DNA from 2 places in the Blautia sp. 210820-DFI.6.14 genome. Region 2 is predicted to be linked to the other one. Evidence: predicted binding sites of a transcription regulator. Region 2 holds the regulator's gene; the other holds the start of a gene.

Region 1 (26,322 bases), on a different contig from region 2:
TTTATCAACAACTGCTGCAGGTAGCATTCTTCAAACATACATCCGATATACCAGGCATTTCCGCTTTCATAAGTATGATGCGTAACTGCGGCATACTTTTTCCAGTTTGGATGCTGATATGCAGAAATGATTTCTGCACCATCCGGAATCAGAAGTTCCATGAAAGTCTCTGCCTCTGGTTCACCACCTTCAAAACCTGTCAGAGTAACTTTTTCCGGGAATGTAAACTGCTGATAATACATCCCGAAGACTTCACTCAGAATATGTGGCTGTCTGTCAGAATATACCTTCACATTCTCGTTGGCAAATGCAGTCTTGAACGTCGCGATCAGTGTGCCTCCCTGCGCGGTATAATCTTTCAGACGTGTGAGAACTTTTTCATCTGCAGTGTACATAGCCGGAAGGATGATTGCCTGGTATTTCTCAATATTTTCGCTCTCTTCCCAGATAATGTCACACTCTATATTTATTTTATAAAGTGCATCGTAGATCCGGCGAACAACATCGTTGTATCCAATTCCACTGTTTCCTGCTGCAGTTGCTTCGATTCCAAACCATTTGAGTGCAGTCAGAGCCTCGTTGCTCACCATGATTGCAACTTTGTTATCCTTCTTCAAGCCTGATAAAACAGGAGAAAGTTTCTTAAATTCATCACCTACGATACATGCCTCTCGGTATACAGCATTTTCTTCCATGTCATGGCTAAGAAGACCTTTCCAATAAGTCTCAAAGGAGTTATGGATTGAATGCCAGTGCCAGTACATCACGCCAAGCGCACCGGATGCCAGATGGCTGTATGCCTGCAGACGAAGCTGCCCATCATACGGTGTCCAGCCCGGATAACCCTGTGCTTCTGTTTCCAGAACCAGATAGTTGTCATTTTTAAGACATCGGATCAGGTCTCCGCCAAAGGCAATTTCTGCACCGGTCAGATGATCCTGGGTCGGATGATAAATATCTGTTCCTGCCATAGTCAGGTGCTTTGCACATTTGAAATGGTTCACATCCGGCTGCACGCCGTAGGAATAACCTCTCCACTCAAAATCCAGATTGTGAGTGATAAACTGATCTTCTCTCTTATATTCGGAAACAATCGCTGCCTGCCAGCCAAGGAATTCTTCCACCAGACTTCTCTGGTATTTTTCAAACTCCGCACCCAGACTTCCATTGATCGTGCCACGCACATCCGGAAAATCTTCCCATGCATTGATGCGATTGCTCCAGTAATCCAGACCGAATTCGTGATTCATGGTGTCCAGATCATTATGAAATTTCTCACGAAGGTATTTCACGAACCCAAGCTGTACATTCCTGCCTGCTGTTCCATAATATTTTGTTTCATTATCCAACTGAAATCCAATCACACACTTACGATGTGCAGAAACCTCCATCAGTTTACGGATTACTTTTTCTGCATGATAACGGTAAACCGGATGTGTAATGTCCATGTTCTGTCTTGTCCCATAAATGCCTCTTCCCCTGACCGTTTCTGCCAATACGTCAGGATATGCTTCTACCATCCAGGTCGGCACAGCGTAGGTCGGAGTCCCTATGATAACATTAATCCCTGCTTTTTCCATTGCATCCATCACACGGATCACATGAGAAAAATCAAAAACTCCTTCCTGAGGCTCGCAGGTACTCCATGTGGATTCTGCGATCCGCACCGTATTAATCCCGGCTTTTTGCATCATGGAAACATCCTTCGCAAGACGTTCATATGGCATGTATTCATCGTAGTAGGCTGCTCCGTAGAGTAATTCTTTCATAAACGCTACACTCCTTCTTCTGTTTTCCTTCATGCTTTTTATCTATATTTTATCATAGTTAATAGGTATTTGATATTCTTTTATTTCGAACGTATAATGCATTTTTACTTTTGCATATATCTCTTGATTTATTCCCTCATACAGCTTTTTGCATTTTATGTATTATCCTGGTATCGCCATACAGTGAAGATGGCAAAGGCGAAGATATTTCCCTATGAATTATATAAAAGAGGAGGCTGGCTGCTACTGCAACATTCGCCGGTGCACCACCGGGATTTCTTGCATTCTGCATGGTTCCCAAAACTACTTTTGCAATCATCTGTTTCTCTCCTAAGCGAACAGGCTGATCACAATTGCACAGATCAGACCTGTGAATCCAATAATTGTTTCCATCATGGTCCAGGACTTCAGAGTTGTTTTCTCATCAATTTCCAGCAAAGCACCTACCAGCCAGAATCCTGAATCATTTACATGGCTGAATGCAGTCGCACCGCCATTGATCGCGCATACCATTGCAGCAAGATAAACAGGAGATAATTCAGCTACTCCCGGCATTGCAGCCATGATTTCTGCAGCCATTGTCATTGCTACGACAGCAGCTCCTACCGATGCACGAATCAGTGCCACGATCAGAAGTCTTGTTGGCTCTGCTGCAAATACCGCTTCTGTCATCTTTCTTTTCCTCCGCGTTTTTATCTAATATCCAATTTGTCTTAATGCACATATTTGTGGATGGTTGCTTTAACAGCCCCCGGCCCTGCAATCATTTCACGGAACATATGCTCAATTTTTTCTCCTACGCCGTCTTTGTACAAATCTGTAAAGAACAGACGCTCATTGGAAAGAATTGGTTTCAGCTGGTCCTTAAAGGTTTCCGGCTTTCCGACTACAATGTCTTTGAACTGTTCCTGAAGTTCTTCATTCATCGGGTCCGGTGCAAGTTCAAATTTGTTTCCTTCATCATCAACACCAAGCATATATCTGAGCCATCCTGCGATTCCCAACGGAATTGCAGTCAGTCCGGAAGCATCTCCAAATTTTGCAACATACGCTTTTACAGTTTCTCCAAAGCGAATTCCTACCATCTGAGATACATCAACTGCCAGACGAAGGTTGGTATCTCCAAGGTATTCATTCGGGAAACGATCATTAAATAGTTCATCTACAAATGCCTGTGGCGAAAGGATTCCCGGATCTGCAACTACCGGAAGCCCCTCATCGTAAGCTACCATACGCGCCATCTTCATCATATCTTCGTTTGTATTCAGCATATGAGCAAACAGATCATATCCAAGAACTACACCAAGCGGTCCTGTTGCTGAATGTACCGGATTCAGGCAAACGGTTACTTTCATTCGTTCAGACAGATTTACAGTATTTCTGTCTGCCATGTATACGCCAAAACCTTTTTCCAGTGCCGGACGTCCGTTCGGGAAACTGTCTTCAATTACGAGGTACTGTGGTTTCTCTGCATTTACAAATGGTGCAATGTAGGTTTTCTTTCCAGTGATGACTGGCTGCATATCTTCCACACCCAGTTTTTCCAGATCTGCTGCAATCTGTTCACTCGGACGAGGTGTGATCTTATCGATCATTGTCCATGGAAATGCAACTACTTTTTCATTGCTTATATAATTTACAAATCCTTCATCCACGAATCCAGCTTTCTTCCATTCCTCAGTCATAGTCAATACAGATTCACGAAGTTTTGCGCCATTCTGGGAGCAGTTATCCATGGAAACCAGTGCGATTGGATATTTGCCTGCTTTGTATCTCTCATAAAGCATTGCGACCAGAACTGCCATTGCCCCGGTTGCTTTATCCGGTCCATTCTTAATATCAGCCTCAACAAATGGGAACCATGTGCCATCTGCTTTCTGCAGAGCATAACCTTTTTCTGTAATCGTAAAGGAAACCATCTGCAGGGAACTGCTGCTGAAGATCTCTTTCAGGCGTTTCCACTGTGCTTCATTTGAGGACTGCGCCTTAACTGCTTCTGCCAGGGAACCAAGTACTTTGCATTCACGTGTTCCATCGCCATGAAGGATAACGCTTAATCCAAGGTTATCATATGGTTCATAAATCTTATCCACTACATCATAGTCAAATGTTTCTACACAGGTAATGCCTCTGTCGAGTACCCCTTCTTCCAGAAGTCCGTCTGCAATGCCGCCGATAAATATACGGAAAATATTTCCAATTCCGAAGTGCACCCACACCGGAGCTTCTTTTGCTCTTGCAGAAACAGCTTCTACATCATATCCCGGAAGCGCAATTCCTGCTTCTTCCCATGCAGCACGATCTTTGATTCCATACATTGTTAATTTCATTTTTGAATCCTCCTTTAATTCACTTATATATTTTTCTTATGTCTTTTACTTATGTTTATATCTCAACTGTAAGTTACAGTGTATATCTAAGTTCTCTAAAAATCTATTGACAATTGCTACAATGTTATTTTGCTTTTTTGTATACTATTACTAACTTCTCCCGCTCTCACACGAAAATAATCTCCTATAAAACGAAAAAAGAGCACTGCAAAGTCATCGAATAGATTTCTTCGCAATGCTCTTCCGCATTTTTTGTATAAAATTTTATCGTTATTTACTGTTTTCTGAAGTTATTTACCAGAGTGTTCCTGAAGAAGCTGCTCGATCTTGGAAACAAACAGGTCATTGGCATCATTCGGCGCTTTGATCTCCACTAACTCATTGCTCTATATATTTTGTGATGACAGATATTAAAATACTCATATCAATCGGCTTTGCCACATGATCGTCCATTCCAGCCTTCAAAGCAGCCTGTACATCCTCTGCAAATGCATTTGCTGTCATTGCAATAATAGGGATTTCCTTTCCGTCCGGACGATCCGGCAGATTTCTTATAGCTTTTGTCGTTTCATACCCATTCATTTCCGGCATCATGATGTCCATCAAAATCAGATCAAAAGTCCCCGGAACTGTATTGCAAAACTGTGTCAGGGCAGATTTACCATCAGTGGTTCTGGTTACAATCATCCCTTTTTCTTCCAATAGAGCGATTGCTATTTCTGCGTTTAAATCATTGTCCTCTGCCAAAAGAACACGTAAACCATGTAAATCAATATCTTTCCTTAACTTTTCTTTCTCTTCAGTTAGTACATGTTCTGCTATAAGCAGCGGGATTTCTACAGTAAATGTTGAGCCAATGCCCTGTCTGCTGCTGACTTCAATTTTCCCACCCATAAGATCTACATACCGTTTGGCAATCGCCATTCCCAGTCCGGTTCCCTTATAACTAGTTCTTGCCCCATTATTTTCCTGACTGAACTCATCAAATATTCTGGTCTGGAACTCCTCACTCATACCAATTCCGGTATCTGATATATGATAGCGTACGATTAAATGATGCTCATCCTTGCCCGGACAGTTTTCTGCTACAAATGAAATGGTACCTCCGTCTTTTGTAAATTTGACTGCATTGCTGATAATGTTGAGCAATACTTCCCTGATTCTGAGTTCATCTGCCATCACATAAGGATTTTTAAGTTCTTCTCTTGAAACATAAAAATTAAGGTCACGGTTTTCCATATATCCCCTTGCAATCGACAAAACAGTATCTGTCATATCCCTGAGATCTACCGGTACCGGTTTATATTCCAGTTTACCGCTTTCGATGCGGCTGATATCCAGCACATCGTTAATGAGTGTCATCAGATATTCTGAACTCTGCCTGATCTTTTTCAGACAATCCTCCACTTCTTTATCCGGTTTCCTCTTCATGGCAATATCTGTAAATCCAACAATTGCATTCATTGGTGTCCTGATATCATGGGACATATGGTTCAGGAAAGTTGTTTTTGCAATATTCGCCGCATTTGCATCCTGTGCTTCTTTCAATGCTTCCATCTGTTTTTTCCTGCTTACGGAAAGGGAATAAACCAGAAGAAGTAATACAAAAATAATCACAAATGAAACTCCGATAACGAAACCGGCATACTCTGTAAGTACATCCTGCAAGGTCATTTTCTTTTCTGAAACAGAATTCTGTGCAAGGACAACGCCATTTAAAATATTGGAGGACTGATCGATTGCTTTATTGATAATGGTAGCTGCTCTTCTGTTTTCTCTCGTCGTAAACATCGCTAATTCCTGCCGTTTTGCCATTTCTGCAAATGACAGGCTTTTGGTCAGTGGACTTTCATTAAGAAGATTAATCTTCGAAGATGGAATAACAGTTGCTCCTACTTTTCCATTTGCTACTGCCTCCAGGCATTCTTCCTGTGTGCCATATTGTTTAATCTCTGCATCCGGAAAAAGAGGGGTCACCATCAATTCAGAATACAATGATGTCTCTGTCACTGCAATCGTAGAGAGGCAGCTGCTATATTCTTTTCCTTTGTAAATAACAACTGGCGTAATATCAAAGATTGCATCTGTCAACACCACCTGAAACTGTTCCTGTATATAAAAATCCTGAATGATAGGACCGGCAATATCTATTTCACCAGATTGCAATGCCTCATTCATCTGTACTCCCGTGGAACAGGGAACCACCTTGATCGTAATTTCATATTTTTCCTGAACCGTATCCAGAACGGTTCCAAGGATTCCTGTCAGTTTCCCATTTTCTTCACCGCAGAAAGGAAGATTATCCTTTAGATATCCCACACGGATTGTATTTTCATGTGCATCCAGCCATTGTTTTTCTTCCTTGTTGAGTGCATAATTTATGACCGCTTTTCCTTCATAACGGGCATACAGCTTGCTGCTGTAGTCCGTTTCTGTATTGTTGATTTCTTCCAGGGTAGCATTTAATTCCTTTAACAGATCCGGTCTGGATTTTGATACACCGAAATAGCAGTCACCTGCACCGATATTAGCAATGGCAATAAAATCGCTGTTGACAGACAGTGCCGGGATCACAAGTGCATCCAGTTCATCTGCATCCAGTTTTTCTATCATCTCATCATAGCCTTTACAGGCAACAACCTCTGCATGGATCTGATTGCTGTCCAGCCATTTTTCCAAAAGATCTTTCTGATAACTTCCATCTGCAACACCGATACGACAGCCATTCATCTGCTTCAGATCACCATCCGTAAGATCCGTATGATCTTCCCGGGTATAGATCCAATATTTTTCTGTCCCCTCAGCGTAGGTTGAAAAATCGATAGATTCCGCTCTTTCTGGTGTATAACTGACACTTCCAAGTATGTCTATTTTTCCATCTGCCAGCATATCCAGACACTCTTTAAATGAACCATAGACATATTCATACTTCCAGCCGGTTATATAAGAAATTTTCTGAAGATATTCATAGCCTGCTCCCTGCTTGTGTTCCCCATAACTTCCTTCCTGAAAATTGGAATATGGAAAATAGCCAACTCTCACGGTTTTATTTTCTTCCTCTATTACCTGAGTTGTTTTCCCGTCACTTTTCATTTCCGACGCATAAACAAAAACCGGTACAAAAAGCAACATGATAAATGCAAAAATGCTCAAATAGAATCTTTTTTTCTTACCTTTTTTTCTTATCTGCTTTTCTATCTTTCTGTTCATTCAGTCCCTTTGTTTCCCTCATAATCATAAAATCTGTAAGCATCTCTTTTTGTACTTTTTCTGATATGATTAACTGTTTCATATTCCTCTATATTGCATAAAAAATATTATAACAAAATAGCATGCAATTGTCATCATTACTCAAGCTTTATGTCTATTATTTAATGGATATTTTTGTTTTTTACTCATATACAGAATCAAAAAACAGGTGCCTGCCTCTGGTTCTCACCAAAGACAGACACCTGTCATTTTATTTCAGACTATATATACTTTTTTAGATCTCAGCCAGTTTCAGCAGATCCGGAATCTTGGATTCCCAGCCAAGTGCCATGATATGTACACCCTGGCAGTATGGCTTGCACTCTTTGATAATGCGCGCGGCGATCTCAACACCTGTGATACCTGCTTTTGTCTTTTCTTTGTCTGCTTTCAGTTCTTCGATCATTTCGTCCGGAACATGAATACCGGCAACGTTATTGTTCATGAATCTTACCATTCCAACTGACTTCGGAATGATGATACCAACCTGTACCGGTTTACCGAACTGTTTTGCTTTTTCCATGAATTTGATGAATTTCTCTGGCTCAAATACAGCCTGTGTCTGGAAGTAATCTGCACCTGCAGCAACTTTTCTTTCCATTTTTGCAAGCTGTGCATCAACGGAATCACTGCATGGAGATACTACAGCACCTTTGGAGAATTTCGGCGGTTCACCAACCAGTTCGTTTCCACCAAGGTCTACACCTGACTCCAGAAGTTTTACTGTATGAAGAAGAGATACGGAATCAAGGTCGAATACCGGTTTTGCCTGCGGATGGTCACCCATCTTTGTATGGTCACCTGTCAGACAGAGAATGTTCTCAATACCAAACATTGCAGCACTTAAAAGATCAGATTCCAGAGCAATACGGTTTCTGTCACGGCATGCAAGCTGGAAGATCGGATCCATTCCTGCATCTTTAAGAACTTTACACATTGCAAGAGAGCCAAGACGCATAACAGAAGACTGGTTATCTGTTACGTTAACTGCATGGACATCTTTGAGATATGTTTTGGCTTCCTCTACCAGTTCATCTACATGAATTCCTTTCGGCGGTCCTACTTCTGCTGAAACTACAAATTCACCACGGTCGAATAATTCTTTCATTTTCATTGTACATTGCTCCAATCATTATAATATTATAATTTATCAGGCTTCGTAACTAAATAGTTACCAGACATTTTAATTATTTTACTTCATCATCTGTCGCAAAATTATGAATCTGTGTCGGGCATTTCAGTGCGTCAAGGCGTCCGATTTCTTTCAGGCGTCTGTAGATGCGTTCCCATCCACATTCCATCTCACTGTCTACTTCACATTTTCCATTCTTGGAACCACCGCACTGGCCGTTAACAAGGCTCTTGGAACATGCTGTGATCGGACAGATTCCACCTGTCAGGTTCAGATAACATTCGCCACACTGGTCACATTTGTACTCTAATGGTGTCACACCCTGGAAACCTGGTACCGGGTATGTATCACAGGCTGCGCAGACCATCTTGTCATCCAGATATTCGGCAACTGTCTGTACACCAACACCACAGGAGAATACCAGAACCAGATCTGCTTCCTGGATCTTACTCATATGTTTCTTAAGGCGAAGTTCCAGATTTTCCGGATTACAAATGTAATCCGTTGTCATGATTCCTGTTACCGTTCCCTCAGCAGCAAGCTCTTTCTGAAGTTCAACAGCTTCTTTTTCCGGAAAACGAACTTCTTTACATCCGTGGCAGTTAATGATAAAAACTTTCTTTCCAGCTGTCAGTGATGTGATGGTTTCTTTTGCTTTTAACTGAGTAATCAACATATCACTTCATCCCCCTTACTGCATTTTTTCCGGCTTTGATACTGTTAATGATCGGAATCTTGGAAGAACAGATATACTGGCAGCATCTACACTCAACACAATCCATAACGTTCATGTCTTTCATGCCCTGCCAGTTCTCTTCTTTTGCATATTTCACGAAATACAGCGGAGAGAGTTCCATCGGACAGACATCTACGCAACGTCCGCATTTGATACATGGCTGCTCTTTTGTCTCATCTGTATCAATAGCGATGATACCGTTGGAGCCCTTCATCATAGGAACATCCAGCGTGTTCAGAGGGAATCCCATCATTGGTCCGCCCATCTTAACCAGTACATCATCATCTGTAAATCCACCGCAATAATCGATCAGATCTTTTACACTTGTACCAATCTTGATGATAAAGTTGCCAGGATTCTTGATCTTTTCACCTGTTATTGTTGTAACACGCTCGATCAAAGGCATGCCTTTCTGGATTGCATCGGAAATTGCCTTTACCGTACTGATATTATCTACGATAACTCCAACATCAGCCGGGAGACCGCCACTTGGAACCTTTCTGCCCATGACACGTTTAATGAGAGTTTTTTCAGCACCCTGTGGATATTTGGTCCGTGCAACAAAGACTTCCATATTTCCAATATCAGCAACTTTTTCTTTCATTAATTCGATAGCATCTGGTTTATTATCTTCGATAACGATGATACCCTTCTCGGCACCTGTCGTCTTGAGGATTGCTTTCAGACCAAAAATGATATCATCTGCGAACTCAAGAAGAACCTTGTGGTCTGCTGTTAAATATGGTTCACATTCGCATCCATTGAGAAGAATCGTATCAACTGGTTTGGCTGGTTTCAGTTTGACACAGGTTGGGAAACCTGCACCACCCATACCAACGATTCCTGCTTCTTTTACAATGTCAATGATTTCATCTGGGGTCAGTTCATCTAATGATTTATGTGGCTGTACGGATTCATGCAGAGTATTTTTTCCATCCGATTCAATAACAACAGCCATTACTTCACTGCCTCTTGTACCATGCATACGAGGTTCAACGGCAACTACAGTTCCGCTTACACTGGAGTGTACCGGAGCACTGATGAATCCGGCAGCTTCACCAATCTTCTGACCAACTTTTACGGTATCGCCAACCTGAACGATCGGGTTAGCCGGAGCTCCCAGATGCTGTGACATGGAAATTACAACAGTCTTCGGATCCGGGAATTTCTTCAGATCAACATGTTCACTGAATTCCTTGTGTTCTGATGGATGAACACCGCCGTAATATCCGTTCAGTCTGTCTTCTCTGATAGATTTCACATAGTCATTGATGACCTTGAAATTAACTTTGGAGAAATCACGAACCTGTACCGGCTGATTGAGAAATTCTTCCAGACGTCCCTGTTTTGCCAGTCTCTGATAGATTTTTTCCCATGCACAATCCTTGTTCGGATCCACTTCGCATTTTCCGTTCTTTGCTCCGCCGCACTGTCCATTTACAAGACTTTTTGAACAGTCAACGATAGGACAGACGCCTCCGGTAATGTTCAGATAGCACTGTGCACAAGCATCACAGCTCTTCTTTGTAAGTGCCATACCATGATGGCCTCTGTAGTTAAGGGTATTGCTTGCGGCAATGACCGGTTTGCCAGCCAGATCCGCAACAGTCTGAATACCAAGACCACAGGAAATTACTACTACATTCTCTGTACCTTCTGGAATCAGATCCTGTAATTTTCTTTCTGTGTGCATTTTATTGCATAAGAAATCAAACTTTGCACTGCCCGTGACGTTTTTTCCCTGCTCCGCAGCAAATTTCAGGAACTCTCCGCAATCTGGTTCGTCAACAGTTTCAAACTCTTTGAAACACTTGTTGCAGGCAATCACAAACAGGTTGTCCCTGCCGTTCAGCACTGATGTAAGTTCATCACTGCTTTTCAGCTTGTACTTAGTATAGTTTTCCAATTGCTCACCTTCCTTATGAAATATTTGAACCTGTATACTTATCGCCTTTTATCCTTCTTTTCCTCCTCTGCACTGTTAAGAAAAAAACAATAAAGATCTGATAATCTGGTTCTATAATTACTGTCTATATAAATGTAGCACAAAGCACTCATTTTATCCAGATATTATTGTATATTTTTATCAAAAAGATTGGCTTTTTTTATAAATTTTAATTTCTACAGGCCCCAAAATCTTGTTATTTTCTAAACATTATCGTTATTTTTTTACCAGAAGCGTAAACTGCTTGTTACTGTTTTTTCTTGTTCTTATACTATTGGATTTGTGTTATACTTTATTATATTTATTGATAAGATGTGGGAGGGAATCGTGACTATGCAAAATCCAGTTTCTGATGAAAGATATTCTGTAGCGGATGAAGCTATTCTGGGTGCTTTTTTTAAACTTGTAAAGAAAAAAACTACTGACCAGATCACTGTATCCGATATCACAAAAACAGCCGGTATCGCGAGAAGCACTTTTTATAATCATTATCAGGACATCCCCTCTCTTGTATCTGCTGTTGAAGAAAAGACGATTCATGATGTTTTCTCCATAATGGAAAAATTTCATCCTGAAAATGACCACGATATCTGTCAGTCCTATTTTCTGACGATCTGCCGTTATACAATGGAAAATCCTTTTCTTTCCAGTCTTCTGAGTACGCCTCATGGAAATGATCTCTTTGAAAAAATGCTGACTATGCTTCATCACTATGTCACCGCTACTACCTCCAGTGCCAGACCCGGCAGGCATACAAAAGAGGAAATATCTTACGTGATCACCTGTGCGATCGGCAGTACGATCGGTGTCCTTCACAAATGGACAAGGGATAATTTTGATCTTGCACCAGAAGTCATTGCAGGGATTCTGACGCAGATTTTCCTGTCTGGCATGCTGCCTCTTTTATCCTGAATGCCCTGCATATAAACAGACATAATAAAAACCCGTCTGAGAAATTCACTCAAACGGGTTTTTATTATGCCTGTGGCTCGTCGATCAGGACATCCTGTCTCCTGATTTTCTTTGTCGTGCTGCGTATAAACGGATTTTTCCGGATCACCAGGCCTGTAATACGACGATAGGTCGGCTGATTTTTATTGTATTCATCCAGAAATTCCTGAAGCTGTGAACGAATCATCTCCGTATCCAGTGCCTTTGCCTCCACAACTGCCTGTTCCGGATAAATTCGGGCTGTAAGACCATTGTCCTCACCTGTTACAATAACCTCTCCCACAAGCGGATTCAATGCAAGCTTGTTCTCGATTTCCTCAGGAGATATATTTTCTCCATTGGAGAGAATGATCAGATTTTTTACACGGCCATTAATAAAGAGGTATCCATCTTCATCCATATAACCCTTATCGCCAGTATGCAGCCAGCCATCTTTCAGTGTTTCAGCTGTCTCGTCCGGCATCTGATAATACCCTTTCATAACACTTGTGCCTTTTACCAGAATCTCACCGTTTTCAAATCTTATCTCCACATTCTCAAGTGGTCTTCCAATAGAACCCGGCTTATGATTTTCCGGTGTATTATTACTGATAACAGGAGAACATTCTGACATGCCATATCCTTCCAGAATCTGAACACCATACTCTGCAAAACGGTCAATATAGTACGGATCCAGATGTGCGCCACCGGTAAAAATCGTCTGCAGTTTTCCACCGAAAACTTTTTCTGCAAGAACTGCCTTCGGGATTTGTGGATCAGCTGCTGACAGTCTCTTATAAATTGTTTCAATCATCATCGGAACCATGAGCATGATATCGGGTTTAAAAATACTCATATTTCTGACCATATGAAGCAGAGAGTCATTAATACAGATAGTTGCTCCCTGAGAGAAACCTTTCAGCCAGTCCATGACAAGACAGAATGCATGATGGATTGGAAGTACACTGAGCATGGCAGTTCCGGGTTCTGCTGAAATCTTAACTGCCTCAACATTGGATGCCAGATTATTCTGTGTCAGCATAACCCCTTTGCTCTTTCCTGTCGTTCCGGAAGTAAAGATAATCGTCGCAATATCTTCTGCTGCCGGACAGGAAGCATCTGCCGATGCACTAATTCCCGTGTTTCTCAGCTCATTGATGCTGTATACACCTGAAGGTACATCCTCCACCTCTTCCTGGAGCATCCATACTTTCTGGAGTTTCGGACAGTTTGCAAGGAACGCTTCCAGATATGGTCTGTGTTTCGGACTTAAGAAGAGTGCTTCGGAATCGGATCGGTTTATCAGATCGATCAGTTCTTCACATGGGAGTGCTGCATCCAGCGGCACCGCTGTAATACATCCTGTAATAATTCCCAGATAACTTTCGATCCATTCTACAGAGCTGGTTCCGATCAATGCAATATGCTTTCCCGCAAAGTCTTCTGCAAGAAGTCCTTTTCTGATGGAAATCACGTTTCTCAACATTTCGCTATAACTTCTCTCCAGAACTTCTTTCCTGTTAAGCCATTTTACTGCTTTGACTTCGCCAAATTTCTGTACACTTTCTTCTAATATCTCCCTGATCAGCATGTCTTTCTCCTCCTTCACTTTTCTGCGGACAACAGCTTCATTCTTACTGAAGCTCCTCCAGAAGCTTAAGCGCCTCCTCAAGAGTTGTAATTTGGGTCACTTCGGTTTCCTCAAGTTCAATGTCAAAGGTATCCTCAAGCTCTCCCAGAAAAGACATGAAATCCAGAGAAGTAAATCCCAGATCTTCACGGAATCTCATTTCACCCGTCATCTCTTCCGGTTTCACTTTGCTGTACTGCGCTACAATATTTTTAAATTCCATTTCCTGATTCATCTCATATCCTCCTGTTATTTTTGATTTCTATACCTGTTCCATAATCTCGCCGATGCTCATATCCGGCTCTGCAATCCCCTTAAAAAGAATACGCATCATATAATAATAAAGCAGTTCCATGTCATGCTCTTCCAGATGAGCAGTCTGATAATGATAGGAGAAGTTCATGCCACCATCCTCAGTATGCGATACGGTCAGATACATTTTTTTGGTTGCGGCACCGTTTGCAAACCATTTGGCATGCTGGCGTATGGTTCCAAGCATTTCATTCTCCACCTTCACCGGCATTGGCTGATAGGTCAGATAGCAGCTTTCATAACTGGTATGCTCCGGTGTATGATATCTTTTTCTCATCTCATCCACAATAAATGCCGGATCATAATTGCTGTGCATATAAATTCGATTCTGCATATTCTGGATTTCATAAGCTGCCGAAAGAAAATCTGTTTCCGGTGAGATCACTGTTCTGCACGGGAACATAATGGTTCGACTTCCTCCAGAAGTCCATTCTTCATGGGTAGAACGTCTGGATATAAAATTCTGGATCGTAATATCTTCCTGTCCATTATTTACTTTTGACAGATAAGTACGAATACCAAGCAGAAGCAGATTCGTCATAGAGAGCTGATGATTCATACAGAAATCCATCAGGTTCTGTGTTGCATAAGGTTCCAGATGATAATCCTTTACTGCAACAAACAGCTCATTCATCTCAATATCAGAAGCACGAAGTTTCGGATTTCCATGACGTTTTCTTGCTTCCTCTAATACGGCTGGTCCCTGTATATCAGAATATAACGGCTCGCCCAATGCATCCAGCTGGTCATCCCAGAATTTTTTGTCTTTTGCAAAACGCTTTTCATTGCCCGCTTTTGCCAGATCTTTTTTCAGGACTGTTTCAAAATCTACCAGCTCCTGCGGGCAGGCTGTTCCATATCTGTAATGCGTATATAATTGGAACAGGTCTTCAATCATAACTACAAGCCCACAGGAATCGATCAGTCTGTGATCCATATGTAAAAAGAAACCATTGTATCCTTCCGGAAGCTTCAGCATAATAAATTCACACATCGGGATATTATCTCCGTCAAATGTTTCATAAGCCCACTGCTGCATCAGCTCATCTGCCTTTGCCAGACTTTCCATTCCCGACAGATCCTTCAGCTCAATATCTCGCGAATCCTGCTTCTCTATATACTGTTTTACATTTCCATCTTTATCCGGCTTTGTAAAACGGACTCTGGTACAGCCTGAACGCTCTGTTTCCATCTGAATACATTTTTTTAATAATCCAAAATCCAGTTCTGCCTGTACAGAAGCCACAACACTTACGCCAGATACCTGCTGTGTACCATAATCCATGATCCAGTTATGATGCATCTTCTGAGCTGCCGTCAAAGGATAATAATTTCTCATATAATAGATAACCTCCATTGTCCCGGTTTTCCTCTTTATCCGAGACAGAAAACATTGTATATATGCTTCAGGTGCAAAAATATCATACCTTCGCAGGAAATACCAGTACCCCAAAGACTTAATGAACACTTTACAAAAAATTGACCGGGACTTATCATGCATTTAACATAACAGATTAAAGGTATTTTTCCTGTTATGTACTATGTCTGATAAATCCCGGTCAGGATTTTTTATCTCAGTTTAATCGTATTTTTCAAAGAATTCCATCATCTTGTGCTGATACAGTTCCGGATCTACATAAGCGCAGCACAGGTGCCGTGCTCCCGGTATGATCACCAGTTCCTTCTCTGCCCTGCAGAGCATATAATTCTGAAAAGAGTTATTTGGATACACATAGGTGTCCTTCTCTCCATGGAAAAAGAGAACCGGTCTTGTATTTTTTTTCATGGCTTCGGCAGTGTCTGCATCTTTCATATGAAATCCTGCCAGAAGAGAACAGAACCAGTCCAGTTCTATCAGAAGCAGTGGGATATGATGCAGGTGGAACCAGTTAGCTGCCATATCTCGCATCTGTCCTTCCATAGACTGAAAACCGCAGTCCGCGATCAGGCCTTTTACCTCCGCCGGGAGCATATGTCCTGATGCCATCAGTACAGCAGCTGCCCCCATGGACTGTCCGTACAGATAAATCGGAAGCTTCTCTTTGTTTCGTTCAGATACATAGACTGCCCATTGCTGTACATCCCATTGTTCCTTTGCTCCAAAGGTGATATATTTTCCCTCGCTGTCACCGCAGCAGCGATGTTCTATAAACAGGACATCACACTGATGCTCATGCAGATATTTTGCCATAAATGACAATGTGCCAAACCGGCTGCCGCGATATCCATGGCTTAATATAACAATCCGTTTTGCATCTTCTGCCGGCAGATATAATGCATGCAGTTTTAATCCGTCAATGCTTTTAATATAACAGTCCTGCATCTTCTGTTCAAGACACCAGGCCTTACTCTCATTATATACTCTTGCATAACCATTCCTGGGATGATTTTCCCTGATATGAGATAGTTCAAACCATTTCTTTCTTTCCTTTTTGTGCTCTCCTCTTTTGCAGCAGACTACCATGTTAAAAAAACGCCATCCCACCTCCAGTAATCCCAGAAAGACTGCCAGCAGTATTGCAAACGGCTTAATTAATTTTTTCTTCATCACGATTTCCCCACAGTCCACATTTTAGAATAAGAATTCTGCCTATACGGCTCAAATCACATCGGACAGCTTCTTCGCTCCTCTTTGTCCATGTCTCCTCTGACATAACGAGCATTGAATTCCATATTGATATCGCGGATTTCTCTTTTTCCCTCGATATAATCCTGGTACATCTCCGCAAGACCTGACATGCATCCGTCACAATCTGCTGAAATATTACCCAGTGATTCCTCTACGATCTTTTTACGCTCCTCAACTGTTGTGTCTTTGATCAAATATCCTAACATTTTATTCCCTCACTTTGCTTTCATCATTTTAACTATATATTACTACAAATACAGGAATCATCAAATTGTTTTGATAGAATTATTATAAGCAACCGCTGATTGCTGCACCAGTTGCGGCCTCTTCTTTGCACTCTGATAAAGTCAGTTTCATCCCGAACATTTTCTCAGCTATCTCACAAAGCACTTTGTTTTTTCTGAGCCCATTACCAGATCCGATCATCTGAACAATCTTTATCTCCGTGCCTTTTTCAATCTGAACAAACATATCATAAAGCTCCCGGATCATGCCTTCCAGTACACCATATGTCAGGAATTCCGGTGTAAAATTATCTGATGAAATATTTCTGATTTCCCCACGGAGCCTTGAATCTGTTCTGGTTCCATCAAAAGTTGTCTGCACTTTCATACTACTACTTGAGTCGTCCATTCCTTTTTCTGCAAGTCTTCCCAATATTTCATACAATGGTATATCCTGTCCGGTTGCCTCCTTCATAAATGACCTGAAAAAATTCTCAAGCAATGCATATGCTTTACCACCACACAGGGAGGCTCCAACCAGAAGATATTTTCCCCCAAGAAATGGACGCGCTTCGATTCCCTCCGTCTCAAAATACTGATCTGTCAGAACTGAAATCTGTCCTCCTGTTCCCATATTCACCAGTAATGTATTATTTTCGCTGCCTGCTGCCCCCAGAAAGCTGGCCTGATTATCACCAATTGCTACTGTTACCGGAATATCCTTATACATTCCCAGCACTTCCATATCTTCACAAATTTCCGGCAGTCTTATAGTGTCCATTCTAATTTTATTCAACCAGTCCATTTCAAAACACTTTTTCTGCACATCAAAAAATCCAAAACTGGCAGCATTGCTGACGTGTACGAGTGGATGGGTTCTCTTTGTCAGACACATTCCAAGATAATCCATGATTGTACAGAATGTATTCGCCTCTATCGGAACCAGATGATGTTTTTTATTATATAAATGTGTGATAAGTCCATAACCAGAAGCAGCCTTGTACTGACATTTCTCTTCGATCTCTTTTAAGAGACTTTTTCCTGTTTTATCATCACAGATATTCCCACGTCCATCCTGCCATGTATACAGTGGACTTACACTTCTCCCCTCAGCATTCAGATAGACAATTCCATGCATCTGTCCGGTCAGACCAATATTGTGTGCATCCGGATATTTATCAATAAACTCATCGACGACTACCTTTGCCTTTTGGATAATCTTTTCTGCATCCTGGATTCGTTCCCACTCATTAGAAGTTCCAATAAAACTTCCATTTTGTATTGTCCTTGCCTCTATTACAGTTGAATGTCTTCTTTCATCAACTTCAACAACCACTCCGCCGATCGTAGTTGTTCCAATATCAATTCCAATCGCTTTCATCCCTGAAATTATCCTCCACTGAAAACTTAATTTCTTAATAAAAAATGCTTATATTACTTAATATTATAACGCGTTTCTGCCAAAAGGAAAACATTTCGCGCACAGCTGCTAATGAAATACACGTAGCTGTTAATGAAAAAAATTATTGACAGGCGTCCTTGCATTTGTTATAGTTGGAAAAACTTAACACAAACTTACGTGAGGGAGTAGTTTGCACGAATGTGTGATTTGTCAACATACTGGTACCTGTACCTGGCAAATCTTAATGAATGAGACTCATGTATGCAATATCACATACAGACATTTGTCTGTATTGTTTTGTTGCATACGTGAGTTTTTTGTATGCTTACATACTTTCAGAAAAGAAAAGGAGATTATTATGGCAATTTTTATTGAATTATTTCTGCTGGGTGTCGGACTTTCCATGGATGCCTTTGCAGTTTCAGTCTGTAAGGGCCTCGGAATGAGAAAACTTAACAAAAAACAGGCCGTTATTATCGGATTGTATTTTGGAGGATTTCAGGCACTTATGCCGCTCATCGGCTGGCTTCTTGGCAGCCAGTTCCAGAAGTACATCACCAGCATTGACCACTGGATCGCATTTATCCTTCTTGGTTTCATCGGCGGCAAAATGATAATTGAAGCCGTCCGTGAATGGAATGAAGAAGAAATCGTCGAAGTCACAGATGCTCCGATTGATCACAAAAACATGCTTGTTCTTGCTGTTGCAACAAGCATCGACGCGCTCGCAGTCGGCATCACGTTTGCTTTTCTTAATACTCCGATCATTGAAGCAATTAGTATTATTGGTATCACAACCTTTGTACTCTCTATCATCGGAGTTATCGTTGGCAACTTCTTCGGAAGCAAATATAAAAGCAAAGCAGAATTTATCGGTGGTCTGATCCTGGTTCTTCTGGGCGTCAAAATTCTTCTGGAACATCTCGGAATTCTTGCTTTTTAGCATAAATATACCCCATATATCACCTTGTGGTATATGGGGCATATTTTTTTCTAAAAGCACATTGACTTTTAATGAAAAGTCGTTAACTATATAAACGTATTTGCTTCTCCAAGTGCTACTGACCAGAATCTTATTTGTTAAGCTTTCTGTTTTTCAAACAGTTTCTTAACACCCTGAATTGCTACCAGTACACCAAGTATCAATAGTAATATCGCAAAAATGAGCTGTAAGGTATTTCCCATATCCAGGCCTGTTGTGAACAGAGCTCCTGAAAGTTTTGTAATTGTCATACCAAGTGCTGTAAATGTTACTGCCATCATAAATACCATCGGAATCCAGAGTAAAACAGGAAGCCATCCGAAAATTGCAGCCTGAATAGGTCCGTTAATCGGGCCGGCTCCTGCAATAGACGCAAACTGATGCCCAAATACTACATTTGTATCAGCTGGTACATAATCAACTCCGTCTTCCAGCTCATATGCTGGTGTTTTAGCTTTGGGATCAATTCCCCGTTTGTTCTGAAGATAACGGCCATACAGAAGATATGCTCCTCCGAGCACTACAATGGCTATTACCATCATTAAGATTCCACTCATAATCTTGTCCTCTTCTTTCTCTTATATTTTGTATATAAAAAACGCCTCTGCTATCCATTTGGATAACAAAGGCGAAATTTCCGCGGTACCACTTTGCGTTGTCATATCTATTACTAATTCAAGAATGCCCTCGGCATTCTTGCTGCGAGATGCACGTCATGCAATGCATGACATATTCTTCTGTGCATCTCTGCAATCCTGCCGGAGGCTATATCAGATGGGAGATTGAATCCCACCACTGATATAATTTTGTTGCTCACCACCTACAGAGGTGGGAGTCATCTCACATCTGATATAACCTCTTACTACTGTCAGTATAAACAGCTTCTTCTGTAACGTGAAGACTACGTCCCGGCTTACTTTAATATTCAGTGGGATGCTCCCTGGTGATATCACAAAATACCTTCTGCCGTGTCTCATCATCTGCGGCTCTCTGTAATCCGGTTACTTCTTGTGACCTGTCCTAATCAATGCATTTCTCTCTTTTTTGATTTACCTATGTTTTACTCTTTTTCTCATAGAAAATCGAGGAACAAATTAGACATATTTCATATTTTTGTCTATTTGTTTTTGTACACTTTGCTGTAGCTGAAAAATATATCACCAGTCATATACATGCCCCACTCTTTTTGATTTGATGGTTCTGCATATATTTTATTTACAGTCCGGAAATCGGGAAAGACCTGACTATTTATTGCTTTCAGCCGCATCCGGGGTATTGTGCATGTATATTGATTCCGGGATGAATGTAACAGACCCGGGTGAATGAAAATCTTCACTCTCTACCCAACATTTAACTTTCACATATGAAAGAGACTTTGTGCCGTACATAAGGCCCCCCACCCCACACTTTCGTTCGGATACTTCTCAAAACCAGGCAGTGGCTGGGCGCCTCGTCTCAGATATGCCTTTACCTTCTCTCCCCATAGAAATGGGTCATTTCTCCTTACAATTCCCCACTCCATCATAAGTGCTGCCGATCCGGTCACAAATGGTGTGGCAAATGATGTCCCGGTTACGTTAGCATATCCGCCGCCCGGTACGGGTGCAGTGATATTGACACCTGGTGCGACGAGATCTGGTTTTGGATAAGAAAGTCTCTCTCCACCGCGACCGGAAAAGTCTGCATAGGCATTTAATCTGGAGTCGTAGGCTCCTACCGTGATCACCTTCGCTGCCGTGGAGGGAATCGTCAATGTCTCCGATGCCACCGGTCGGTAAAATCCAGTCACCGGGTTCAGGACGTTTCCTCCTGGGAGCCACAGGTTATAGTTACCCTCCCGGATTCGTTTTCCCTGCAGATGAATCTTCCAGATTCCGCTGGTAAGATATGTCCCCACAGGAATAAAATCAAAATAAATCTCCTGTGTCACCTGAAAAGGCCCTGGTTTACCATAATAAATCAACAGATTCGTTTCCCCCGCACGATATCTCTGTGTACCGATTTTTTCAGAAAGCGTCGGCAGTCGTTCACCGGATGGCGTTTCTATGGAAATTTCAATCTCGTCTGCATATGCTTTCCACAGTTGTAGATTCAGAGTTGTCTCATAAGTCCCAATGCTCATTTCTATCGTCTCTGTCTGTCCCTGACGCAGCTGTCCCGCCGTATGGATTCTGTCATTCCCATTATTTCCGCTTCCAACACAAATGACAGAACGTCCCACATTCACTACGTTGCTGATATAAGTTTCCAACAATGAGTCTCCCTGATGGGAACCATAGTTATTTCCAAAACTGATATTGATAGCAATCGGCTTCCCCATCTGCACTGCCTGTCGGACAAGATAATCGATCCCTTCCATCAGTTCCGTTGTCCTTGGAAAAGAATTTTCTCGTGCATTTCCCATCTTTACAACCAGAAGTTCACTTTCATACGCAACACCACGGTTCACTCCACCTGATGCTCTCCCATTTCCCGCTGCAATTCCAAGAACTGCAGTACCATGTCCACTGAAATCCCTGGACGGAACAAGGCGCCTGCCCTCAGTTTCTTCAAGTGCAAGCGCCTTATCTATTTCTTCTTTTGTATATTCTGTTCCTGTCACATAACTTTCTGGTGGATTTCCATTCACACTCTGATCCCATAATCGCAGAATCCGGCTGCTGCCGTCCTCGTTTCGGAAATCCGGATGAAAATAGTCCACTCCGGAATCAACAATACCGACCAGAATCCCCTCACCGGTCAGCCCATTTAACTCAGCCTGTACTGGCAGGATACAGCTCGCCTCTCTCCCTTCAAAAGTCTCAAAATAAAGTCTTTTCGGCTTTTCTATAAATTCCACCTGCTCTCTGTCAGAGTATGCATCAAGCTCCGTTTCCGGTAAAGTAACCACAGCATAACCGCCAAGCAGCGGAACTACCTGAATTCCATCACCACCAAGTCCTCTTTCCGGTTCACTGTATTTTACGATCACATCCCACAGCCTGGTCGTAGAATCATATCCGACATTCAGATTTTCCGACTTCGCCCGCTCCTGTGGCGTAGCATCCATTGCAAGGTTTAAAAGATTATCAAGTTTCTGATCCGGCATAAATACTCTCTTTTCAGATATCTGTCTATTCTATTTTATGCCAATTGCTTTTCTTTTTTGCAACAAAATCAATTAGTCTGCTAGAACTAAGAAAAAATCACATATATGGAACTATGTCAGCAAACATTCAAAAAAATCTTCTACCGCATCCGTTTTTCTCCCTGTTCTGGTGCTTGGCTGGACAGTCTACAGAGGAGTGGTAAATCCTCATACTGCTGTTGATTTATAATTCATAAAATTCAGTTCACAGTAAAAGAGCAGCACACCCGCATTTTACGCCGGTATGCTGCTCTTTGTTTATTTTTATATTATGCTTCCTGTTTTTCAAGAAGTTTCTTAACGCCCTGAATTGCTACCAGCACACCAAGGATCAGAAGTAATACTGCGAATACAAGCTGTAATGTATTTCCAAGATCAAGGCCTGTTGAGAACAGTGCTTTTGAAAGTTTTGTGATCGTCATTCCAAGTGCTGTAAAGGTAACTGCTATCATGAATACCATCGGGATCCAGAGCATGCAGCCCTGACGTTTGGTCTTCTTTAAGAATACAGCACACGCAACAAGTGCAAGTACGGATAACAGCTGGTTTGCAGAACCAAACAGTGGCCAAATCTCAGCATATCCGACTTTGGTAAGCATATAGGCAAGTACCAGTGTGATGACGGTTGCAAAATATTTATTCGTTACTACTTTCAGGAACGGACTCATATTTTCCTCATCTGTATCAGAATCAAGGAAAAACTCCTGGAAGGAAAGGCGTCCTACTCTGGCCACAGAGTCAAGGGATGTCAGTGCGAATGCGGATACAGCAAGGTTGATCAGTGTAAATACCAATGAATGTGGCAGACCAACTACTGAAAGGAAGTTTGCGATTGCTCCTGCAAAGATCTGCGGCTGAGTAGTCAGTCCCTGTGCAGCAGCTTCACCATCTGCAAAAGATGCAACTGCAATCAGTGCGATGATCGCAAGCATACTTTCCATAAGCATTGCGCCGAAGGAAACCGGCAGCATATTCTTTTCATTTTTGATCTGTTTGGATGCCGTACCGGAAGATACCAGAGAATGGAAACCAGAAACCGCACCACAGGCGATTGTTACAAATAAGATCGGGAACATATACTGTCCGTCTACATTAAAGCTTGTAAATGCTTTAAGATTACAGGATGGATTTGCTACAAATACACCAATAACAGCGCCGACAATCATAAATATCAGCAGATAACTGTTCAGGTAATCACGCGGCTGAAGCAAAGCCCATACCGGAGCAACACTGGCAACCAGAATATATGCAAATATAATGATATGCCATGTTCCAAGGCTTACGTACATTGGGAAATTCAGTCCCAGTACAATTGCTGCTACTAATAATACGATTGCAACAGCTGTATTGATCCATTTATTAAACTTTGTATATTTAAGGAAAAATCCAAGTACAACTGCTTCTAATATGAATAACATGGAAGTAGTTGCAACCGCGCCGTTTGCGGCTACTTTTGTAACGACTCCTGCATCGCTTGTCGCAAATCCATTAAAGGTTCCTGCCACAACATCTGCAAATGCTGCGACGACCAGGATACAGAACAGCCAGCAAAACAGAAGAAATAATTTCTTTCCTAATTTACCAATATATTCTTCAATGATATATCCGATTGTACGTCCTTTGTTCTTTACAGATGCATACATGGAAGCAAAATCCTGTACGGCTCCGAAAAAGACACCACCGATCAGAATCCAGAGCATTACCGGAAGCCATCCAAAAATTGCAGCCTGAATCGGTCCGTTGATCGGGCCCGCACCTGCGATTGATGCAAACTGATGACCAAATACTACATTGGTATCTGCCGGTACATAATCCACTCCATCTTCCATTTCATATGCCGGTGTTTTTGCTTTTGGGTCAATTCCCCATTTGTTCTGGAGATAACGGCCATACAGAAGATATGCTCCACCAAGCACTACTATGGCTATTACCATCATTAAAATTCCACTCATAATCTTTCCCCTTTTCTTTTGGTATGGTTTATATAAAAAAACGCCTTTGTTATCCATTCGGATAACAAAGGCGGAATGTTCCGTGGTACCACTTTGTATTACCATATCTATTACTAAATATGATCTCTTGTTACTGTCTCTGTAAACAGTCTCTTCTGTAACGTGAAGACTACGTCCCAGCTTACTCAAAATTCAGTGGGATGCTCCCGGGTGATATCACAAAATACTTTCTGCCACTTCTCACCATCAGCGGCTCTCTGTAATCCGGTTTCCTTTTGTGACCTGTCCTGTTCGATGCATTTCTCTTTTTTATTTATCTAATGTTTTACTACTTTTCAGGCAAAATAGCAACTTTATATTTAAACATATTTCACAATTTTATTTACTGTTTTTTGTATAATTTGCACACTATCTTTTCCTATGCACTTTGTATTGCCCTTTTTATTCTTATCCTAATGCCACATCTAATATCATCATCAGCGTAAATCCAACTGCAAAGAAAATCGTTCCAATATTCGAATGTTCCCCGGCAGACATCTCAGGGATCAGTTCCTCCACAACAACATAGAGCATGGCTCCCGCCGCAAAACTCAGAAGATATGGCAATGCCGGGACGATCAGTCCTGCTGCCAGGATTGTGATCACTGCCCCGATCGGTTCCACGATTCCTGATAAAACACCACCAATGAATGCCTTTGTTTTTCCCATTCCCTCAGAACGCAGAGGCATGGAAATAATCGCCCCCTCCGGGAAATTCTGGATTGCAATTCCAAGTGACAGTGCAAGTGCCCCCATAAACGTAATCTGCACGTTTCCGGTCAGATAACCAGCATAAACGACACCGACTGCCATTCCTTCCGGGATATTATGAAGTGTAACTGCCAATATAAGCATAGTCGTTTTTTGCAGACGACTCTTCGGCCCTTCCGCCTTATCTGTTTGTTGATGCAGGTGTGGAATAATATGATCCAACAAAAGCAGGAATAGCACCCCTGCCCAGAAGCCAACTGCTGCCGGTACAAAAGAGAGCTTTCCCATTCCTTCTGACTGTTCAAGTGCAGGGATCAGCAGGCTCCACACAGATGCTGCTACCATGACACCCGCAGCAAACCCGGTCAGACAGCGCTGTACCCACTGGTTCAGGTCTTTTTTCATAAAAAAGACACAGGCCGCACCGGCTGATGTGCCGATAAACGGAATCAAAATTCCATAAAATACGTTTAAATTCATTCTTCTCCTCTCTTGCGCATTTTATGATTGTCATTCAGACACCTCAATCAAAATGCCCTTCTGTTTACAGTATATGCTATATCCATGAAATAGTTTTTTCATGGTTTAAGTTAGTTTTATTTAACTTATATCCATTATATTCTCTTTTTTCCTGATCTGCAATATTTAATTAACCATTTCGTGAATTCTATCTCCCCCAAAAAACAAAATGACCATCTTTTCATTTCTGAAAATTATCATTGACAATTCAATGAAATACCTTTATTATATCAACATATTTATTTGGTATGTTTGTATGATTTTGTTTGATTAAGGAGCGTGATCTTATGAATATCTTATGCTTTGGTGATTCGAATACCTGGGGATATAAGCCGGATAAATCCGGACGTTATGATGAAAATATAAGATGGACCGGACTTTTACAGAAAAAACTCGGATCTGGATATCACATTATAGAAGAGGGACTTTGCGGCAGAACAACTGTCTTTCAGGATGAGCTGCGTGAGGGCCGCCGCGGACTGGATCTGATTGGAGTCACAGTAGAGATGCATAACCCAATTGACCTCATGATCATCATGCTCGGCACGAATGACTGTAAGACACGCTACAGAGCATCCGCCAGTGTGATCGCAAAAGGACTTGATCAGGTAATCCGAAAAGCACGTCAGAATGCGTCCCGGCATTTTGATCTGCTTGTCATCTCGCCAATCCACCTGGGCGTTGGCGTCGGAGATGCCGATTTT
Region 2 (7,275 bases):
GATCTTTTTGATCTCCTCAACGCTTTCCGGCTTATCTGCAAATCCAATACGGCTCATTCCGGTATCCAGTGCAATGTGGATATGCACCTGTCTGCCCTGGCGGACTGCCTCATCAGAAAGGATTTTTGCCACATCATACTCACAGACCGTCAGGCGCACATCTTTTCTGATCAGTTCCTGGAAATACTCTTCAAAAACAAGTCCGAGAATCAATACCGGTTTCTCAATCCCGGCATCTTTCAACTGAATCGCTTCCTCTGCTGTCGCGGTCGCAAATCCCCAGATGTACTCATAGTCTTCTATAAGACGCGAAATCGCTTCTGCACCATGTCCATAACCATCGGCCTTGATAACAGCTACGATCCTGGTACCATCTGCAATGTTTTTCTTCATTTCCTCAAAGTTATGAGCAATGGCATCCAGTGATACTACTGCTTTAACTCTCTCAAATTTTTTCATAATACCCTCCTCTTCCTGCCTGATCTGCTCAGATATTTCGGTATTCTATTTATTTTTCAAAACTTCTGAAGCTCCTCGCACAATATCTCCGGCCTTCATACCTGCTGTTCCTTTTTCTTTCGCTGCCAGATCTCCTGCCATACCATGAAGCAGTACTCCCAACGCAGCCTGTCTGCCTGTATCCGGCAGTTCCGTCCTTTTATTCAGGAACATTGCCAGCACACCTGCAAGAATTCCGGTCAGAACATCTCCACTTCCCGCAGTCGCCATTCCAGGATTTCCCGCCAGACTGATCCAGGTATTTCCATCCGGTGCTGCCGTCACGGTACATGCATCTTTCAGCACACAAACCGCACCGGTCTCTGCCGCCAGCTCCCTCGCTGCTGCAATACGGTCTTTTTGAAGTTCACTGACCTTTTTTCCTGTCAGCCGTCCCATCTCACCCATATGTGGTGTCATGACCACGCGGCTCGTAAGATACTGTTTCCATTCCGGATGCTGTGCCAGCAGATTCAGCCCATCTGCATCCAGTATGACTGGTTTAGCAGCTCCTGATGCTGCCTCCAGAAACCACTGTACTTTTTCGGCAGCCTGGTACGTAGTTCCAATTCCCGGGCCGATCACCACAATATCGCACCAGTCAAGATCTTTTGCAAAATCATCGCCACAGTCAAGCATTGCTTCCGGCAGCATTGTCTGCAGTGGAATCCGATTCTCTTCTGCCGTAACGATTTTCACCATTCCGCTGCCCACTGCAAAAGCTCCCGACGCACTGAGGTAAGCCGCCCCACACATGCCCGGACTTCCGGCAACGACCAGAATCTTTCCAAAAGTTCCTTTGTTTCCATCAACAATTTTATCCGGCAGAAAATAAATATCTGTTTTTTCTGTCTGCCATAAATATGGTTTCACCTTATCACTTGTGTAGATGCCAACATCCGCAACGATCACTTTACCGGCAAATTTCCTGCCCGGATACAGGCAAAGGCCTGCTTTCCGAAATGCAAATGTCACTGTCAGATCTGCATGAAAAGCAATTCCAAGTTCTGCTCCTGTATCGCCATTTACTCCGGACGGAATATCAACAGCCACTTTCCAGGCATTCAACTGATTCAGTGCCATGATCACATCTCTGTAACTGCCCTCGACCGGACGACTCAGCCCAACGCCGAAAATGGCATCTACTATAGTAGTATATTCCTCTGTTTCCAGGTTATTCACAACCGGCACCTGACAGGCAGCTGCAATATCCAGCTGACGCTGCATTTCCACAGTCCTGTGGTCCGGATTCCCCACCAGATACAGACTTGTACGATAACCATGCAGTTTCAGAATACGGGCAACAGCCACGCCATCTCCTCCGTTGTTCCCGCTTCCGCAGACACAGAGAATCCGTTCTTCCTGTTTTTTGTCTGCCAGCGTCCGTTCCAGTTCTTCTGCGACTTTCAGAGCTGCCCGTTCCATCAGGACACAGGACGGAATCCCGATTCCCTCAATCATATTTCCATCAAGAGCTTTCATTTCTTTACAGGTCACAATCTGTTTCATTCTTTTTCCTCACCTGCCATAATTAGCATAAAAGGCCATTACGCAGCCTCCTTGCCATAAGGAGCCGGGTAACAGCCTGTCTGTCCGTCCTGCCATCACTTTATAAGTGCTGCTTATTTCTCATCGTCTATATGTTCCTGACGATACTGACTGAGATTATAGGATAATGTCATAAGACTCTCTGAAAGATGAACATTCTCCACGATCACATCATCCGGAGTATCCAGATCGATATGTGCAAAATTCCAGATAGCTTTGATTCCGTTCTCGATCAGAATCTCCGCCATATCACGTGCCTTATTCTTCGGCAATGTCAGAATTGCGATCTCAATATTGTTTTCTTTCATAAAAAAAGGAAGATCACTGATCATCTGAATCTCAATCCCACGAACCGCAATTCCCTCAAGTACCGGATTTACATCAAAAATACCGGCCAGCTTGAATCCTCTCTTCTCAAACTCAACATAATTGGCAAGTGCCTGCCCCAGATTACCAGCTCCTACAATGATCATCGGATGCACGATATCCAGCCCCAGGATCTTACCGATCTCTGTATAAAGATATTTTACATTATAACCGTATCCCTGCTGTCCAAATCCCCCGAAATTATTCAGATCCTGACGTATCTGAGACGCTGTAACACGCATTTTTTTACTAAGATCATTGGAAGAGATTCTCTCTACATTGTCTTCCAGAAGTTCACCAAGGTATCTATAGTAACGTGGCAGTCTCTTAATCACAGCTTTTGAAATCTGTTTTGCTTCCACCGTTGTCCCTCCTTACACTTTCTCGTTAATTATAACGAATTGACATTTTGTTGTCAATCAATGTTGTCAAATATGTACAATTTTCATTGATTTTCCTTTACAAAGGCCATTTTTGCTTTTATAATCATACCGTATATTTACTTCGGAGGAATAACTATGATTTTATCATGTCAGGGTATCTCCAAATCCTTCGGTGAAAAAGTGATTCTGGAAGATGCCTCTTTTCATATAGAAGAACGCGAAAAAGCTGCTCTGATCGGTAATAACGGTGCCGGCAAGACCACACTTCTTCGCATTATAATGGAAGAGATCCATGCAGATGCCGGACAGGTAGTTCTTGCCAAGGACAAACGCATCGGTTACCTCGCCCAGTATCAGGATGTACAGGGACACCTTTCTGTATATGAAGAACTCTTAAGCACCAAACAGTATATCATCGATATGGAAGAACGCCTTCGTGCCATGGAAGTCCAGATGAAAAATGCTTCCGGCGAAGAACTTGACCGCCTGATGAACTCCTACACCCGCCTGACTCATGAATTTGAACTGGAGAATGGCTATGCCTACAAAAGCGAACTTATGGGTGTTCTGAATGGTCTCGGATTTACAGAAGAGGATTTTACCAAACAGGTGGCGACTCTTTCCGGCGGTCAGAAAACACGTGTTGCCCTCGGTAAACTGCTGATTTCCAAACCAGATATCCTTCTGCTCGATGAGCCTACCAACCACCTGGATATGGAAAGCATTGCCTGGCTGGAAACTTATCTTCTCAATTATCCTGGTGCTGTTTTCATTGTATCTCATGACCGCTATTTTCTGGACAAAGTTGTCACAAAAGTCATCGAGATCGATGCCGGACAGGTTCGTATGTACGCCGGTAATTACTCCGCTTATGCAGAGAAAAAAGCACAGCTTCGTGATGCCCAGTACAAGGCATATCTCAACCAGCAGCGCGAGATCAAGCATCAGGAAGCCGTTATCGTCAAGCTGAAATCTTTCAACAGAGAAAAATCCATCAAACGTGCAGAGAGCCGTGAAAAGATGCTGAATAAGATTCAGCGGGTCGACAAACCGATCGAAGTCCAGAGCCAGATGCGTCTTTCTCTTGAGCCACGCGTGGTCAGTGGAAACGATGTCCTTACCGTAGAAGATCTCGCCAAAAGTTTCCCGCAGCAGAAACTTTTTTCCAATATTTCTTTCCAGATCAAACGAGGCGAGCGCGTAGCACTGATCGGAAACAACGGAACCGGCAAAACTACAATGCTCAAGATTCTCAACGGACTTCTGGATGCAGACGCCGGAAGCTTCTCTCTGGGTGCCAAAGTGCAGATTGGTTACTATGATCAGGAGCATCATGTACTTCATGCAGAAAAAACAATTTTTGAGGAAATTTCAGACACATATCCGACACTCACCGAGACACAGATCCGTAATATGCTGGCAGCATTTCTCTTTACCGGAGACGATGTATTCAAAGTGATCTCCTCTCTTTCCGGTGGCGAACGAGGCCGTGTTTCTCTTGCCAAACTGATGCTTTCCGAAGCCAATTTCCTGATCCTTGATGAGCCTACCAACCATCTGGATATCGCATCCAAGGAAATCCTGGAAGAAGCACTGAACAGCTACACCGGAACGGTACTGTACGTTTCTCATGACCGTTATTTCATCAACCAGACTGCAACCCGCATTCTGGATCTGACAAATCAGTCAGTTGTCAACTATATCGGTGATTACGACTACTATCTGGAGAAAAAAGAAGAACTGACTGAGAAATATGCTCCGACTGCACAGGAAGCCACCGAAGAAGTTAATGAAGAAACACCTTCTGAGGGAAAACTCACCTGGCAGCAGCAAAAAGAAGAACAGGCTCGCAAGCGTAAACAGGAAAACGAACTTAAAAAAGTCGAAAAACGCATCGAGGAACTTGAAACACGAGATAAAGAGATCGACGACACTCTCGTTCTTCCGGATGTCTGTACGAATGTAGGACGCTGTGCGGAACTGAGCCGCGAAAAAGACAAGATTCAGGCAGAACTTGAAGAATTATATGAAAAATGGGAGGAACTTGCGTAACTGCAATTTTCTCTCCCAATATTACAGGAGCCACTGTATCGCAGTTGATACAATGGCTCTTTTGTGCGTATATTACAACATTTTCTCCAGAGATTCTCTGATTGCAAGGATGAAATCACGGCTGTTCAGTACAGTCGGATTCTCAATTGTTGTGATCAGTGCAAGGTCTTTGGTCATCTTGCCACTTTCAATCGTGGAAAGGGTAGCGTTTTCCAGTTTATCTGCAAACTCTTCCAGTTTCTGATTGCCATCCAGTTCTCCACGTTTACGAAGAGCTCCTGTCCATGCAAAGATTGTTGCTACAGAGTTTGTAGATGTCTCTTTTCCTTCCAGATGACGATAATAATGTCTCTGTACTGTTCCATGAGCTGCTTCATATTCGTAATATCCTTGAGGAGAAACAAGTACTGATGTCATCATTGCAAGAGAACCGAATGCAGAAGAAACCATATCGCTCATAACATCTCCGTCATAGTTCTTGCATGCCCAGATAAATCCGCCTTCTGCCTTCATAACACGCGCTACGATATCATCGATCAGACTGTAGAAATAAGTAAGTCCTGCTTCTTCGAATCTGTCCTTAAATTCTGTGTCAAATACCGTCTGGAATACTTCTTTGAATTTCGCATCGTATGTCTTGGAGATTGTATCTTTCGCACCAAACCATACATCCTGCTTCGTATCCAGTGCATAGTTGAAACAGCTTCTTGCAAAGCTTTCAATGGATGCAGTCATGTTGTGCATGCCCATCGCAACTCCCGGTGCTTTGAACTCCTGTACAAGGGAGCGTTTCTCTTCGCCGTCTTCAGAAGTATAAACCAGCTCAACCTTACCTGGTTTGTCAATGTACATCTCTGTATTCTTGTAAATATCTCCATATGCATGACGCGCAAGTGTAATCGGTTTCTTCCAGTTGCGTACACATGGCTCAATTCCCTTTACAACGATCGGTGCACGGAATACTGTTCCATCAAGGATTGCACGAATCGTACCATTCGGGCTCTTATACATCTTCTTGAGATCATATTCGTCCATACGTGCATGATTTGGAGTGATCGTCGCACATTTTACTGCAACACCATATTTCTTAGTTGCTTCGGCGGCATCAATCGTAACCTGATCATCTGTTTCATTACGATAAGTCAGTCCAAGATCATAATACTCTGTGTTCAGATCAATAAACGGAAGAAGAAGTTCATCTTTGATCATTTTCCAGAGGATTCTGGTCATCTCATCTCCGTCCATCTCTACCAACGGTGTCGTCATTTGAATTTTTTCCATAATACGTCTCCCTTGTCTGATATCTGATTTTTTGCAACTGTTTATCTCCGAACAATTGCCAATTTCCTACTATTCTATCCGAAAAAAGGACTTCCGTCAATACTTTCGGCCTTTACTATGATAAAATCATGCATTTTTGTTTATACAATAATGTGGTTTTCTTATAGAGCCATAAATTTCCGGCAGTTGAACTTTCCCCATCCCTGCTGGTTTCTCGGCAGCCCCATATCATCGCAGCTGTCTCTCAACATCATTTTTATCTCTACATTGGAAAGCAGTGGGTCTTTTTCCAGTGCCAGTGCAATTGCACCGGATACCAGCGGAGTTGACATGGACGTTCCGCTTTTCATGCTGTACAGGTTTCCAGCTCCCGGAGTACACGCCATAATCTGCCGTCCTGGTGCCACCAGATCCGGTTTACACACGCATTCAAATGTTGGTCCGCGCCCGGATACTGCCCGCTTTCCCGAGAGCATATCACTGGATCCCACCGTAATGATCTTTTTGCTGCATCCAGGTGCCGTCACGCTCCCCGGCTTCGGTCCCTGATTTCCTGCCGCTGCGACCACCACCAGGCCTTCATCCCATAATTTCTCCACACCCTGCACCAGTACATCCTGCTCGTTTCGCGTACGATAAGTCGTTCCCACAGAAATATTAACAATTCGAAGCTTGTATCGTTCCCTGTTCTGTAAAATCCAGCGAAAAGCCTGCAGGACATCTTCTTTATTTCCATTTCCAAACCGATCAAGTACTTTCAGCGCTGCTATCCTGCTGCCTGGTGCCATCCCTTTATATTTTCCCATGGAGGCCCTGCCACTCCCGGCCAGAATTCCGGCTACACAGGTTCCATGTCCATTGTCATCATATGGAGATTTTTTATGCGCTATAAAATCCGCAAAAGCACAAATTCTGCTGTCAAAATCTATATGCGGATAGATTCCCGTGTCAAGAATTGCCACTCCGATTCCCTTTCCTGTATAAAATGACTCGTTCATGCATATACTCCAGATAAAGGTTTCTATATTAATATATTCCAGTTTCAGTGAAAGGGGGTGCGGAATTTGATCATTGTAGCACTTATTGTGTTTTTCTGCCTGCAGGCATTTGTGCTCTTCTGCTGCCTCGCCGCCGGAAATGACCCCGG

The links. Region 2 encodes Rex, which represses fermentation and respiration genes when NADH is low (regulators of the CRP and FNR family bind a similar motif). Its sites were predicted from a motif close to ATTGTTAANTANTTAACAAT; they were not measured.
Region 1: rsxC (electron transport complex subunit RsxC) is a predicted target of Rex. The motif match lies at 11,194-11,213, and genes of this name have one in related genera.

The regions. Positions count from the first base shown of each region.
Region 1 is NZ_JAJCKS010000001.1:309,863-336,184, forward strand. Features, by position in the region: gene LI112_RS01400 (beta-galactosidase) at 1-1,769, opposite strand, end outside; gene LI112_RS01405 (hypothetical protein) at 1,906-2,088, opposite strand; partial or broken gene LI112_RS01410 (gluconate permease) at 2,100-2,402, opposite strand; gene LI112_RS01415 (mannitol dehydrogenase family protein) at 2,483-4,099, opposite strand; gene LI112_RS01420 (transporter substrate-binding domain-containing protein) at 4,478-7,309, opposite strand; gene LI112_RS01425 (methylenetetrahydrofolate reductase) at 7,584-8,462, opposite strand; gene LI112_RS01430 (methylenetetrahydrofolate reductase C-terminal domain-containing protein) at 8,536-9,156, opposite strand; gene rsxC (electron transport complex subunit RsxC) at 9,158-11,122, opposite strand; gene LI112_RS01440 (TetR/AcrR family transcriptional regulator) at 11,495-12,073, shown strand; gene LI112_RS01445 (long-chain fatty acid--CoA ligase) at 12,138-13,682, opposite strand; gene LI112_RS01450 (acyl carrier protein) at 13,726-13,956, opposite strand; gene LI112_RS01455 (condensation domain-containing protein) at 13,984-15,372, opposite strand; gene LI112_RS01460 (alpha/beta hydrolase) at 15,613-16,581, opposite strand; gene LI112_RS01465 (hypothetical protein) at 16,638-16,868, opposite strand; gene LI112_RS01470 (sedoheptulokinase) at 16,951-18,267, opposite strand; gene LI112_RS01475 (manganese efflux pump MntP family protein) at 18,647-19,231, shown strand; gene LI112_RS01480 (carbon starvation CstA family protein) at 19,369-19,827, opposite strand; gene LI112_RS01485 (S8 family peptidase) at 20,628-22,358, opposite strand; gene LI112_RS01490 (carbon starvation protein A) at 22,667-24,349, opposite strand; T-box leader at 24,413-24,653, opposite strand; gene LI112_RS01495 (ZIP family metal transporter) at 24,797-25,579, opposite strand; gene LI112_RS01500 (GDSL-type esterase/lipase family protein) at 25,906-26,322, shown strand, end outside.
Region 2 is NZ_JAJCKS010000030.1:114-7,388, reverse strand. Features, by position in the region: gene alr (alanine racemase) at 1-459, opposite strand, end outside; gene LI112_RS15435 (NAD(P)H-hydrate dehydratase) at 505-2,007, opposite strand; gene LI112_RS15430 (redox-sensing transcriptional repressor Rex) at 2,121-2,774, opposite strand; gene abc-f (ribosomal protection-like ABC-F family protein) at 2,931-4,847, shown strand; gene LI112_RS15420 (NADP-dependent isocitrate dehydrogenase) at 4,920-6,128, opposite strand; gene LI112_RS15415 (S8 family peptidase) at 6,290-7,126, opposite strand; gene LI112_RS15410 (hypothetical protein) at 7,193-7,275, shown strand, end outside.